DNA from 2 places in the Peribacillus sp. V2I11 genome. Region 2 is predicted to be linked to the other one. Evidence: riboswitches for the same ligand, from Rfam matches in the RefSeq annotation. Region 2 holds a riboswitch; the other holds the start of a gene.

Region 1 (6,448 bases), 1.6 Mb from region 2:
TTTTTGAAATATGATCGTCATGAGTTACCATGATCACTGTTATTCCGCGCCTTCGATATTCCTCAAACCATTCCAGTAATGCAAAGGTATTTTTCGAATCTTGGCCAAAGGTTGGCTCATCCAGGAGTATGATTTTTTTGTCTATTACGATTGAGGCGGCTACGCTTAAGCGACGCTTTTGACCCATTGATAATTGAAACGGATGTTTATCCCGATGTGCCTCCAGGCGGAACACTTTAAGCAATGAGCGGACTCTCTCATCTATTTCTTGTTGCGGCCTTTTGTCAATTCGCAATGAATAAGCAATCTCTTCATATACAGTATTTGCAACGAACTGAAACTCAGGATTTTGAAAGACAAACGTCATATGATCCGAAATTGGATTTTTCACGCCTTTAATGGGGGTCCCCATTAATTCATACTTACCATTCGTTTTTATGAACTGCATCAGTGCATGCAAAAGAGTACTCTTCCCCGCGCCATTTTCTCCCCTGATTACAATCCATTCCCCTGAATGGACCTTCAGCTCTTCAACCTTGATTTTTTCCTCTTTATTCCGAAAACCTCTAAATCCTTGCACATCCATAAGGGGTAAACCATCTGTAAATTGGAGTTCCCGAATGGGTGCATTCTCATGTATATATTCATCCCAAACACCAGGGAACCAAATTCCATGTTCTTTCATTTCATTTTTATATAGTGAAAGAATGGTGTCTCTTGGACCATCAGCTATGATTTGACCTTCACCGTTAAAAAGAACGATTCGTTCGATGAATTCTAAAACATGGTCAATTTTATGCTCGACGATAATAACCGTTTTGTCTCGTCCGACTTCCTTCAACAAGTCCCAGATTTCTTTTGTCCCTTCCGGATCAAGCATGGCGGTTGGTTCATCTAAAAATAGCACTTCTGGTTCAAGGGCTAATACTGAAGCGATTGCCAGACGCTGTTTCATCCCGCCTGATAATGTTTCTATACTTGTATGGCCTAGGTTCAATCCTACATTACGGATATGATTTTGGATCTTCTCTTCCATTTCTTCTTTAGGGACGGAAAGATTCTCAAGGACGAAGGCAATTTCCTCATCGGCAAATGGCATGCAAAACTGACTATCAGGGTCTTGAAAAACATATCCCCATGATGAAGGGCATTTCAATTCCTCCGCTTTCATCGGGACTTCGAAGGAATTCGGAATCAATCCGCTTAACACTTGCAAAAGAGTGGACTTACCACATCCTGATGGTCCCAACAATAGCACTTTTTCTCCTTTATCAAACGATATGGATAGGTCCTTGAATATCAAAGATTCATCACCGGGAAATTTCATTCTTAACTTCTCAACAGAAACGATTCGTTCCATGGCCCTCAACCTCTACTTTTGATCCAGTTCTGCATAATCTTTACTTGAAACCGGACGAACAAGATTAGTTACTCCTGTTGCTTCCAGTACTTTAACTAAATAATAGGCAGTCACACCTGCAAAGAATATGGAACCCACAAACCTGGCTATCATGAATAACGATAAATTCCAAAGAGAGAGAGCACCTATTTCCCCATAAGCAAAATCCATGATGATTGATGCCAGGCAGGAAGCAATCGCAGCTAAAACGGCTACCGACATATTGAATTTTTTATATTTGAACGCCATGAACACCAGTTCCGCGAACAAACCTTGGACCACCCCATATAACAGTACGGTCAGCCCCCATGGTGAACCTAGAAAGAATTCTCCGGAAGCTGCAGCTATCTCTGCCAAAAGTGCCACACCCGGTTTCCGTAAAATTAAAAAGGCGACGGGGCCAGCTATAAACCACATTCCATAAATAAGTTGATCCAGATGTAATCCTAATGGTTTAACGGAATAATAAATCGAACCCCAAAGGATATAAACGATTCCAAATGCTACCGCAATCACGATCGTGACTAATATATCGGTTAATTTCAATCCTTTTTTCATTGTTTCATTCTCCTTTATACTTCTAGTGTTTCCTTATGCACAGGCCATGTCTCTAAACGATAAGCCATTTCCCAAAATGAGTATTCATATTGGCTGCTAAGGATGAAATGCTCTTTCATTCTCTCCTTATCCTCGTCTGTTACTTTTTCAGCAATCTCATCAAGCCTCGCAATTTGTTCTTCCACCAAAGTGCGGAACCACTCTCCTCCGTAAGCCGCTATCCATTCTTGATAAATCGGCTCTTCGGGTAAGCACCCTTGCAGCTTTTCACCTATTTCATAATACAGCCAGTAACACGGCAAGATAGCTGCAATAACATCCCCTAAATGTCCAGAATAAGCCGCACGGTACATATGGGAAGTATAAGCATAAGCAGTCGGGGCAGGTTTAAAATTTTCCCTTTCTTCTTTTGTGATGCCTAATCTCTCAGAAAAATTCTCATGAAGCTTCAACTCCGCTTCATATGTTCCTTGTGCGTGGCCGGCAAGCCTGCTTGTTGTATGTAAATCTGTAGCTTTGACTGCTCCTAAAGCTTGAACTCTAGCAAAATGAGATAAATAATAGGCATCTTGCATGACATAAAAACGAAAACACTCCAATGGCAAAGTGCCATCTCCTATCCCTGCAACAAACGGGTGATTAAAACTAGCTTCCCAAATGTGATCGACTTCCTGACGAATTTCCTCTGAAAACTTCATGTCCATTACCTCCAAATTGTATTTTTTAAAGGATGATACGGGATAAAAACCTTTTAACACCTCTTTTTTTGCAAACAAAAAACCACTTTCTTTAACGTAAAGAAAGTGGTTGTACTTGAAATAATACAGAAACGTATTGTTCCAGACCCCCACTTCCCTACGCTGGTATAAACCAGATCAGGTTCTAAGGGTCTTAAAGTCATACTTTAATCTCAGCTTCTCCGGTAAAATCAACTTTTACCTATAAAGCACCCCTAGTGGTACAAATTGTATATTAAATTCATTTCATTTGCCTTTATATTAACACGATTAATCCAATTGTCAAACGTATTAGAAAAAGTTTTCATGATTTATGGTTATGGTTACTAACCTTTCAATCTTGCATTACCACCTTACCATGATCGCTTAAACCATTGTTAATCCACCATTTACGGAAAGAGTTTGCCCCGTAATATACCCTGCATCTTCCGAAACGAAATAGGCAACAGCACTGGCAATATCCTCTGGTTGTGCTAGCCGGCGGAATGGAATCGCTTTTTCCAAGGCTCCTGCTATACCTTCATTATAAGAGCCTATTTCTTGAAATAGGGGCGTATCAGCAGGACCTGGCGCAATACAATTGATGTTGAGTTTGTGACGTGCCATTTCTCTTGCTATCGTTTTTGTGAAGGCAATCACCCCTCCCTTAGCAGCCGAATAAACTGCCTCTCCACTTGATCCGACTCTAGCTGCATCGGATGCAATATTTACTACCTTTCCGTAACCGTTTTCAATCATAAGAGGTAAAATTTCCTTGCAAGTATGGATCTGCCCAAGTAAATTAATATCGATAATCCTTTTCCAAGTGCTGGGATTACTTTTTAAAAATGGTTCCACCTTATCCCACCCTGCATTATTAACCAATATATCTATTCTATGAAAATGCTTCACTGATTCTTCAACGGCTTTTTTAACACTTTCTAATTTCGTTACATCACAATGGACCGCTCTGGCTTCAAAACCCGACTTTTCGATTATAGAAACCGTTTCCTCTGCATTTTTAAGATTAATATCAGCCACGATGATGTTAAAATTACGAGAAGCCAATTTTTTTGCAATCTCTCTGCCAATTCCACTTCCGGCACCTGTGATAAATGCCATTCTTTTATTCATCATATTCCCCTCCACTTTCACCATTTAGTCAATATGGATTATAAACTGCTTAAATATTGTCGATTATCTTTTCATTTATCATTTCCCGGAGCCGGAATTTCTGGATTTTCCCGCTAGCCGTTCGAGGAAAGTCATCCATTATCTCAAGAAATTCAGGCCAATATTGTTTGGCCAAACCCTTTTCCGAGAGAAATTCCTGCATGGAATCCATCGTTATCGGGCTCTTCCCCGTTTTCATGCTGATACATGCACAGGCTTTTTCCTGAAGACGGGAATCTGGTACCGCAATAACCTGAGCGCTAGAAATATCCGGGTGTTCATACAATACATTTTCTACATAAGCGACTGGAATATTTTCACCGCCACGTATGATTATGTCTTTGTTTCTTCCAGAAATCCGGATATATCCGTCTTCATCAATGAATCCTCGATCACCGGTAATGAACCATCCGTCATTATACTCTACTAAAGTATCATCGATCCGTTTAAAATAGCCGACAAAAAGAGCCGGACCCCTTACTAATAAAGAGCCTTCTATATTCGGGGCACAGATCTCCCCTTTAAAATCCACTACCTTTAGCTCCATTCCCGGAAACGGAATTCCGTCGGTATTCGTCAGTTTTTCTTCTGGATCTTCAAGTCTCGTCAAGGTTACCAAGCCATCTTCCGTTTGCCCCCATCCTGACAATATCTTGAACGGTACTTTTTTCACGGCTTCCTTTACTAAATGCCTGGGGATCGGGGCACCTAAAGCTACGAAGACTCGTAGCGAATTGAGGTCATACCTTTCTATCCCTTCCATTTGAACCGTATCTTGCAGAAAAGGAGTGGCTCCCGCCGTAAACGTTATCTTTTCCTTCTCAACCCATTCAATAAACTCTCTGGGATTCCAAATGTCTTGATAGACTCCCGTACCTCCAATATGTGTAGGAAGCCTAACTCCATAACCAAAACCTGTTTGATGAGCGAACGTTGACGCCATGAAAAGAACGTCATCGGGTGTTAAATGTAAGCGGTCAATCCAATAATCCGTTGATATACAAAGAGTATTATGTGTATGCATAACTCCTTTTGGACTTCCTGTGGTTCCGGAGGTAAAGATAATTTCAGTCACATCATTTGGGTCATGTGTGATTTCATCCAAAATGGATGAATCCATCCGGTCTTCCCAAGGTTCCTCAAATAAGGAGGAGAACAGTTTCATCCCATTCGGCGCATTGTCCCCAATCACATATATATGTTTCATTGATGGCCATTGATGGCTTAGTCTCTCAATCATGTCAGGGTAATAAAACCCACGGAAATAATCTGGTACAACAATCATTTTAGATTCTGCCATCCCAACCATATAGCCAATTTCCCTATCTCGATAAATCGGTATCAAGGGATTGCTAATGGCACCGATTCTTGTAACAGCATAGTGTAAGATTATAAACTCATTCCAGTTAGGCAGTTGAAAAGAGACAACATCCCCCTTACCCAATCCTATATGCAAGAGACCCAATGCGATTCGATCGACCAACTTACCCAGCTGCTTGTAAGTAAAACTACTTTTTTTATCTATAATCGCTATCTTATCTGGATGCTTTACTATAGCATCATTCAAATAATCCAAGATCGTTCGGTTTGGCCACACGCCTTGATATTTCCCCACATATTCCTGATTCAAAATCGTCTCCAATTTCACCAGTTTCCATCCCCCTCATCAACCTCTGAATTTTTTAAAATCTACAGGCCTCTTTTCCAGGAAGGCATTTTTTCCTTCTTCCGATTCTTGTGTATTGTAAAACATCGCTAAACTGCCCATCGAAAGTTGTGAAATCCCTTGAATGTTGGCACTATCTGCATTAAAGGCATATTTGAGCATTTTTAGCGCAGTAGGACTCTTATCAAGGATTTTTCTTGCCCATTCTTCTGCTGCCTCGTGCAGTTGTTCTGGGGCAACGATTTTGTTCACAAGTCCCATTTCTTTTGCTTCTTGTGCAGAATATTGTTCACACAAATACCAGATTTCCCTTGCTTTCTTTTCTCCGACAATTCGTGCTAAATAAGCTGAACCAAAACCTGCATCATAACTACCGACCTTTGGCCCGCTCTGGCCAAATTTTGCCGTGTCAGATGCAATTGTTAGGTCACAAATGACATGAAGGACATGCCCGCCTCCGATGGCAAACCCATTAACCGCTGCAATGACCGGCTTAGGAATGTTGCGGATCGTTTGGTGCAGCGTTTCGATTTCCAGTCCCATTCCACCACCTAAACCACCCGAATGATTATATCCTCCTTCTTCCCCCTTTTCTTTTTGATCTCCACCTACACAAAATGCCCTCTCACCTGCTCCAGTCAGAATCACTACACCAACACGATTATCATCCCAAGCGTCCCGGAAAGCCCAAATTAATTCCTGAATGGTTCTGGCACGAAAGGCATTGTATACTTTAGGTCTGTTCATTGTTATCTTTGCAATTCCAACATTTTTTTCATAGATTACATCTGTTAATTCCATCGTTTTCATTCCCTTCATTGTCCTAGTCTATTAACGATGATTTGCCTTGTATCACAACAATCCTCTGTTCCTTACGAACTTATTCGGTACCCAATACGACTTTATGTGCTTTCCATTTCTGTAATCGATTCGGTT
Region 2 (6,448 bases):
AAAATTGAGCGGGGCCCAAATCATTTCATTCCTGCTTGCAGGAACCGGAGTCTTGATCCTTGGCATTCATTTCGGCACGATTCCGTGGATCTCTCTTGTTTTGGCCATGACCTTTGGATTATACGGTCTGGCAAAAAAAATGATCAAGGCCGAGTCGGCGATCGGGCTGACGCTCGAAACGATGATGGTAACGCCTCTGGCCCTGGGTTACCTGATATACTTGATGAACCGATCGGAAATGCAATTCTTTACAGAGGGAAGCACAAGCTTGCTATTGGTGGGCGGCGGGATTGTCACGGCGTTGCCGCTTTTATATTTTGCAAAAGGGGCGGAGAAGATCCCGTTATCGATGCTTGGCATTTTTCAGTATATCGCTCCGACCTTATCTTTATTGATCGGGGTATTCGTCTATCATGAAAGTTTTACCAAAGCACATCTTTTAGCCTTTTTGTTCATATGGTCAGCCTTGGCTGTTTATACACTATCCATAACGAAATGGGGTCAGGCAAGTGCCCGCAGGTTCAAAGGCAAAGGGAATATTGGTGCGTGAATAATAAAAAGATGCTTGGGAGATCCTCCCAAGCATTTTTTTATTCCGGTATTTAATAAAACGGTTTTACGGCATAGGGGAAATGCCAGGGTCATGAAAGGTAAATCTTCGGTCCTATTTCAGAAACAATACAATTGGAAAGGCTGACAGGACTGTGATCGGGCTTTGCACGGGGGATATTTATTTGGAATTGTCTATAGAAGGAACTATCCAGGAAAATGATATGATCTGTCAGGAATGCCGATATGGTGGCGTTCGGCATTCTATTGCTATTTAATTCATCGATGATTCCCTGTGAACTGGTAATCCCGATTCCATGGCCATAAAAGAGGTTTCTCCCTAATAATATGGCATTTTCACCTTGCCATTCAGGAGTTGCCTCGTCGTGATCAGGGTTTTTGAAGTAAACGCAATCACCTGGTAAATAATCCCTTCCTTGATGAATAATGAGAGCCATATTCTGTGGAGGGCGAAAGTCATATAAAAATAGGTCTGAAAAAAGATGGTCGAAATTCCTAGGGCCGATCAAATCCAAAATGGCCTTTAAAAAAGTGACGACTATCGCTGTCCCGCATTCGAAAGCATAAAGCCTTCCATTTATGAAAATGTCAACGAGTGCTGCATGAGGGAGAATCCCTGGCTGAAGTGTAAAGGTGCCACCCTTGGAAAGGCGCCAATATTGATTATTGCATTCCGATTCCTCAAGTGTGGAAAATTCTGCATCACTTTTGTCCAACGCAAAAGCTGCCTCAATGACTCGGTTCCTCAGTTGTATCTCGAAATTGAAATCTCCAAAGTTCCGGTATTCAAAAACGTTAGAATCTTCCGCCAGCAATTGAAGAATTTCAAGCGATTTAGTAGATGCTATACCTGGTTGGATTTGACTGACATCTAACCATTTGTGATTAATCTTTATCATGATCATATCCACCTTTTGCTTATGAAATTAAGGGTTTATAAAACCAGTAAACAGAAATGTCTACAGGTAATGCTCATTATATGAATACCAGCAAAGAAATGACTATTTGGAACGTGTCAGCCAAGAATGATTGGAAATGAAAAGCGGCAGAATTATTTTGCTTTCAATGATTTTTCGTTCAAAAGATGTTTTGCTAGATATCCTAAAGTGCAAGGAATACCTTTCCAATTAGTGAGAAGAAGCAAATTAGTATTCCTTTTTCCCTATGAATTGATATAATGAGAGAGAAATGTTCATATGTGCGAGAAATGTAGGGGGGCCAGTACTGCTGGCTGAGATTGCATCCTTTAGATGCTGACTCTTTGAACCTGATCTGGATGATGCCAGCGGAGGGAACATATTATTACTGACTTTCTGTTTTGTATGTTAACGTCCGAATTCATCTTCGGGCGTTTTTTGCTTTTTTATCCAGTATTTGAATAGAACCTGGAGTCCCCATTATGGTTCCGGCATATGGATCTTATATGATGTGTAGGAGGATAAAAACTTGAATAAATTCTTACCACTGTTAACTTCATTGTTCCTTTTGGCTGGATGCGGTGCAGGCGGAACTAATGAAAAAGAAGAAGCATCCAAAAATGAAGGAAATGAAGAATTAAAAAAGGTATCGGTCGTGCTCGATTGGACACCGAATACAAACCATACAGGATTGTATGTAGCCAAGGAAAAAGGTTATTTTAAAGAACAAGGTCTTGATGTGGAAATTATCATGCCGGGTGAAGCTGGAGCTGATAAGCTTGTCGCTTCAGGGAAATCTGAATTTGGCGTGAGTTACCAGGAGGGCATTACGCAGGCCCGCGTGCAAGGCGTGCCAATTGTTTCGGTAGCTGCCGTCATCCAGCATAATACCTCTGGATTCGCTTCCCCTGAGGCAAAGAACATTAAAACTCCAAAGGATTTTGAAGGGAAAACGTATGGTGGCTGGGGGTCTCCAGTTGAAAAGGCCATTATAGATTCACTCATGAAAAAAGAGAATGCGGATGTAAATAAAGTGGACATAGTCAATACAGGAGACACGGATTTTTTCACTTCGGTTAAAAGGGATATAGATTTTGCCTGGATTTATTATGGATGGACAGGCATTGAGGCCGAGTTGCGAAATGAAAAGCTTAATATGGTTTACTTAACCGAATACTCTGATAAGCTTGATTACTATACGCCTGTTTTGACAACAAATGAAAAGATGATAAAAGAGGATCCCGAGACTGTTAAAGCATTCGTTCATGCAGCATCGAAAGGGTACCAGTTTGCGATTAAGAATCCTGATGATGCAGCAGACATGTTAATTAAGTCTGCACCGGATCTTGATGCAAAACTAGTGAAGAAAAGCCAGGAGTGGCTTGCAGCCAAGTATCAGGATGATGCTCCGCGATGGGGTGAACAAAAGCTTGAAATCTGGAAGGATTACAGTGATTGGATGACTGAAAATAAGCTTCTTGAAGGTGATTTCGATCCTGAAAAGGCATTTACCAATGAATTTTTACCAAAATAGGAGGAAATACAATGGCCAATTCATTAATTAGTATCCAAATTATTCCTAAAGGGGAAAATGTCATCCCCATGGTGGATGAAGCAATCAAGATCATTGAAGAATCAGGTGTCAAGTATGAGGTTCACCCGCTTGAAACGACAATGGAGGGTGAGCTTTCCGAACTTTTTGCCGTGATAGAAAAAATGAATGTAAGAATGATTGAAATTGGATCACCGAATGTCATTTCCCAAGTGAAAATATTATATCAGCCAAGCGGGATTACGATGGATACGTTAACGGAGAAATATCGGGCATGATCGGAAGGGGAATTTGGAAGAAGGGGGCTCCCTTCTTTCTTTTATTATTGTTGCTGATAGTATGGGAGTCAGTGACAGTCTTATTGAAAGTTGAAGAATGGCTGCTTCCCGCTCCATCGGCCATTTTCATTGAAGGAATGGAGTCGTACCGCAATCTTTACGGACAACTTATATCCACTACCGGGCTTGCGTTGTCGGGTTTTTTTTATTGGAAGCTGCATCGGCTTATTAATCGCGGCAATCCTACACCTATTTCCAGGTGTGAAGGACGCGGTTTATCCTCTGCTCATACTATCACAAAATATACCTATCATAGTTTTGGCGCCGCTTTTGGTGATCTGGTTTGGCTTTGGCATGCTGCCTAAGTTAATAGTGATTTCGCTTGTATGTTTTTTTCCGGTAGCGGTTGCATCATTGGACGGTTTTCGCCAGACACCATACGAACTTAAGCATTATTTCAAGATGATGGGAGCGGGAAAAAACCAGTTATTTTGGAAGCTGGAACTTCCTCACTCGATCCCGCTCATTTTCTCCGGCCTGAAAATTTCGGCCACCTATAGTGTAATGGGTGCGGTTATTTCGGAATGGCTTGGGGCAAAATCGGGGATTGGTGTTTATATGACCCTCGCTTCCTCTGCGTTCAGGACAGATCGGGTGTTTGTTGCCATTTTCATCATTATGGGAATGAGTCTGATCTTTTTTGGAATCATCACCTTCCTGGAGAAATACTTAGTTTCTTGGAAGAGAAAGGAGGGCGAAAAGGATGAAACTGGAAATTGATGACGTCTCTTATTCTTTCGATGGTAAACAGAATATATTGGAGAATATGAATTTCCATGTGGATGATGGGGAATTTGTCACGATCCTTGGGCCATCGGGCAGCGGTAAAAGTACATTGTTCCACTTAATTGGCGGCATTTTGAAGCCGGAACATGGCATCATTTCATTGGATGGTAAAAAGATAAATGGCTTAAAGGGCCATATCAGCTATATGCCCCAGCAGCCTTCCCTTTTACCTTGGAGATCGGTATTGGAAAATGTTTTACTTGGAAGTGAACTTGCTGGGATCAGAGATAAAGAAAAGGCAAAAGCCCTTTTGATGAAAGCTGGATTAGAAGAGTACGAGAAAGCATATCCGCATGAATTATCCGGAGGCATGAAGCAAAGGGCAGCATTCATTCGGAGTATCTTAAGTCCACAGGACTTGATGTGCCTGGACGAACCCTTTTCTGCCTTGGATGAACTGACAAGATTGCAAATGCAAAAATGGCTGTTGTCGGTTTGGGAAGAAAATCGGAGGTCGGTGCTTTTTGTTACTCATAGCATAGATGAAGCGGTTTTCCTATCAGATAGAATTTATGTGTTATCAGCAAAACCGGCTGCTGTCATCAAAGAAGTGGAAGTTCCATTTCCAAGGCCAAGAAGAGAAGAACAGCTTCTCAGTGATGAATTTTTTCATATGAAGAGAGAATTATATACAGCACTAAAGCCAACTTTTTCTACTTAAGGGAGGCGATTAAACTTGAGAATGATCGACAGCCATATCCATTTGGATCGGTATGATGAAAGTAAACGGAAGCAGATCCTGACAGACATGGAAAAGGTTCATATGGAATCCTTGCTGACTGTTTCCATGAATTTGGCTTCTTCGATTAACAATTATCAGCTTTCACTCAAGGATTCACGAATTAAGCCTGCCTTTGGCTTTCATCCAGAGCAGTCCCTTCCGAGTGATGAAGTAGTGAACGAATTATTGAACTGGATGCGGGAACATCATCAAGATATGGTTGCCGTAGGTGAAGTTGGGCTGCCCTATTACTTAAGGCAGGAAAATCCCGATATTGATAACTCAGCGTATATAGTGATACTGGAGAGGTTCCTGGCCCTAGCCAAAGAGGTTGAAAAGCCGGTTATCCTTCATGCCGTCCATGACGATGCACCTATCGTTTGCGACCTTTTGGATAAGCATCAAATCACAAAGGCACACTTTCATTGGTTTAAAGGCGATATCCGGACAGTCGAAAGAATGGCCGAAAAGGGCTACAGCATTTCGATTACACCTGATGTTTGTTATGAAAGGGAAATACAGGAATTAGTTTCGGCATACCCACTTAAGCTGATGATGATTGAAACGGATGGCCCATGGCCGTTTGAAGGGGTTTTCAATGGGAAATGGACCCATCCCGGCATGATGCATGACAGTGTGCGTCAAATTGCTTCGATTAAAGGAATGCCGATTGAGGATGTCTATGAAATCCTTTATCAAAATACGAAAGATTTTTATCAAATATAAAGGTACCGGTTATCATCCCGGTACCTTTAGTTCGTTATAGAAAGGTCCTTTTAACCTTTTCCCAAAAGGAATTGTCTCTTAGCTTAACGGTCTTGATGACTTTACCGCTTAACCGTACCTTTACCTTTTCGACATGATTGATGCTTAAGGCTTCATTGTCCATTCCGATGATCGGATAGCTTGGTCCGTTTTGTTCAAGGTGGACGGTCAACGTCTTATCACCGCTTAGGATGAATGAGGAACCTAAGGTCCGATAGGTATTATTATTGATGGAAGCAAGCTCGCTCACTTGAAAGCAAGGGAGAAGGGGATCGACAACGGCCCCATTGACCGATTTATTATAGGCGGTGCTTCCTGTCGGAGTCGCAATGATGATTCCGTCCCCGCGAAAAGTTTCAAAATGGAGTTCATCAATGAAAATATCCATGATGAACGTTTTGGTGATGGAAGAACGGATACTGAGTTCATTAAGGGCATAAAAGGAGGGCTGATCGTCCAATTGGATATCGATGGTTGGATATTTACGCACCTCTATTTGCTCTCTTGTCATGGCATCGATCATTTTATCACTGTCTTCCAAGTGGAAATCGCAATACATATTCAAGTTACCTGTGGTGGAAATGCCCGCATATAAACAGTCATCCCTGAACCCGGTTTTACGGGCTGCCTGCAGGAATGTGCCGTCATCACCGATGCTTACGATGATGTTTGCTTTTGTGAAATCCTGGATGACTTCATACGAATGTTGCTTCGCCAAGTCTGACAAGTATTCAACCTTGCTAAGCAGCTCTGCATTCGGTGCATGGAAAAAATAAATATTCCTTCGAGTGTTCATCAT

The links. Region 2 has a riboswitch for thiamine pyrophosphate ahead of QFZ73_RS18515 (ABC transporter substrate-binding protein). Riboswitches for the same ligand answer to the same signal wherever they lie in the genome.
Region 1: it holds a riboswitch for thiamine pyrophosphate, as region 2 does, so the genes downstream of both, tenA (thiaminase II) here and QFZ73_RS18515 (ABC transporter substrate-binding protein) in region 2, are expected to answer to the same signal.

The regions. Positions count from the first base shown of each region.
Region 1 covers NZ_JAUSYW010000001.1:5,427,248-5,433,695, forward strand. The annotation lists gene QFZ73_RS26445 (ABC transporter ATP-binding protein) at 1-1,360, opposite strand, end outside; gene QFZ73_RS26450 (ECF transporter S component) at 1,373-1,957, opposite strand; gene tenA (thiaminase II) at 1,972-2,655, opposite strand; TPP riboswitch at 2,793-2,921, opposite strand; gene QFZ73_RS26460 (SDR family NAD(P)-dependent oxidoreductase) at 3,061-3,807, opposite strand; gene QFZ73_RS26465 (AMP-binding protein) at 3,857-5,494, opposite strand; gene menB (1,4-dihydroxy-2-naphthoyl-CoA synthase) at 5,513-6,313, opposite strand.
Region 2 covers NZ_JAUSYW010000001.1:3,786,771-3,793,218, forward strand. The annotation lists gene rarD (EamA family transporter RarD) at 1-550, shown strand, start outside; gene QFZ73_RS18510 (protein-glutamine gamma-glutamyltransferase) at 642-1,469, opposite strand; TPP riboswitch at 1,772-1,881, shown strand; gene QFZ73_RS18515 (ABC transporter substrate-binding protein) at 2,017-3,021, shown strand; gene QFZ73_RS18520 (thiamine-binding protein) at 3,033-3,317, shown strand; partial or broken gene QFZ73_RS18525 (ABC transporter permease) at 3,314-4,097, shown strand; gene QFZ73_RS18530 (ABC transporter ATP-binding protein) at 4,081-4,824, shown strand; gene QFZ73_RS18535 (TatD family hydrolase) at 4,846-5,610, shown strand; gene QFZ73_RS18540 (NAD kinase) at 5,645-6,445, opposite strand.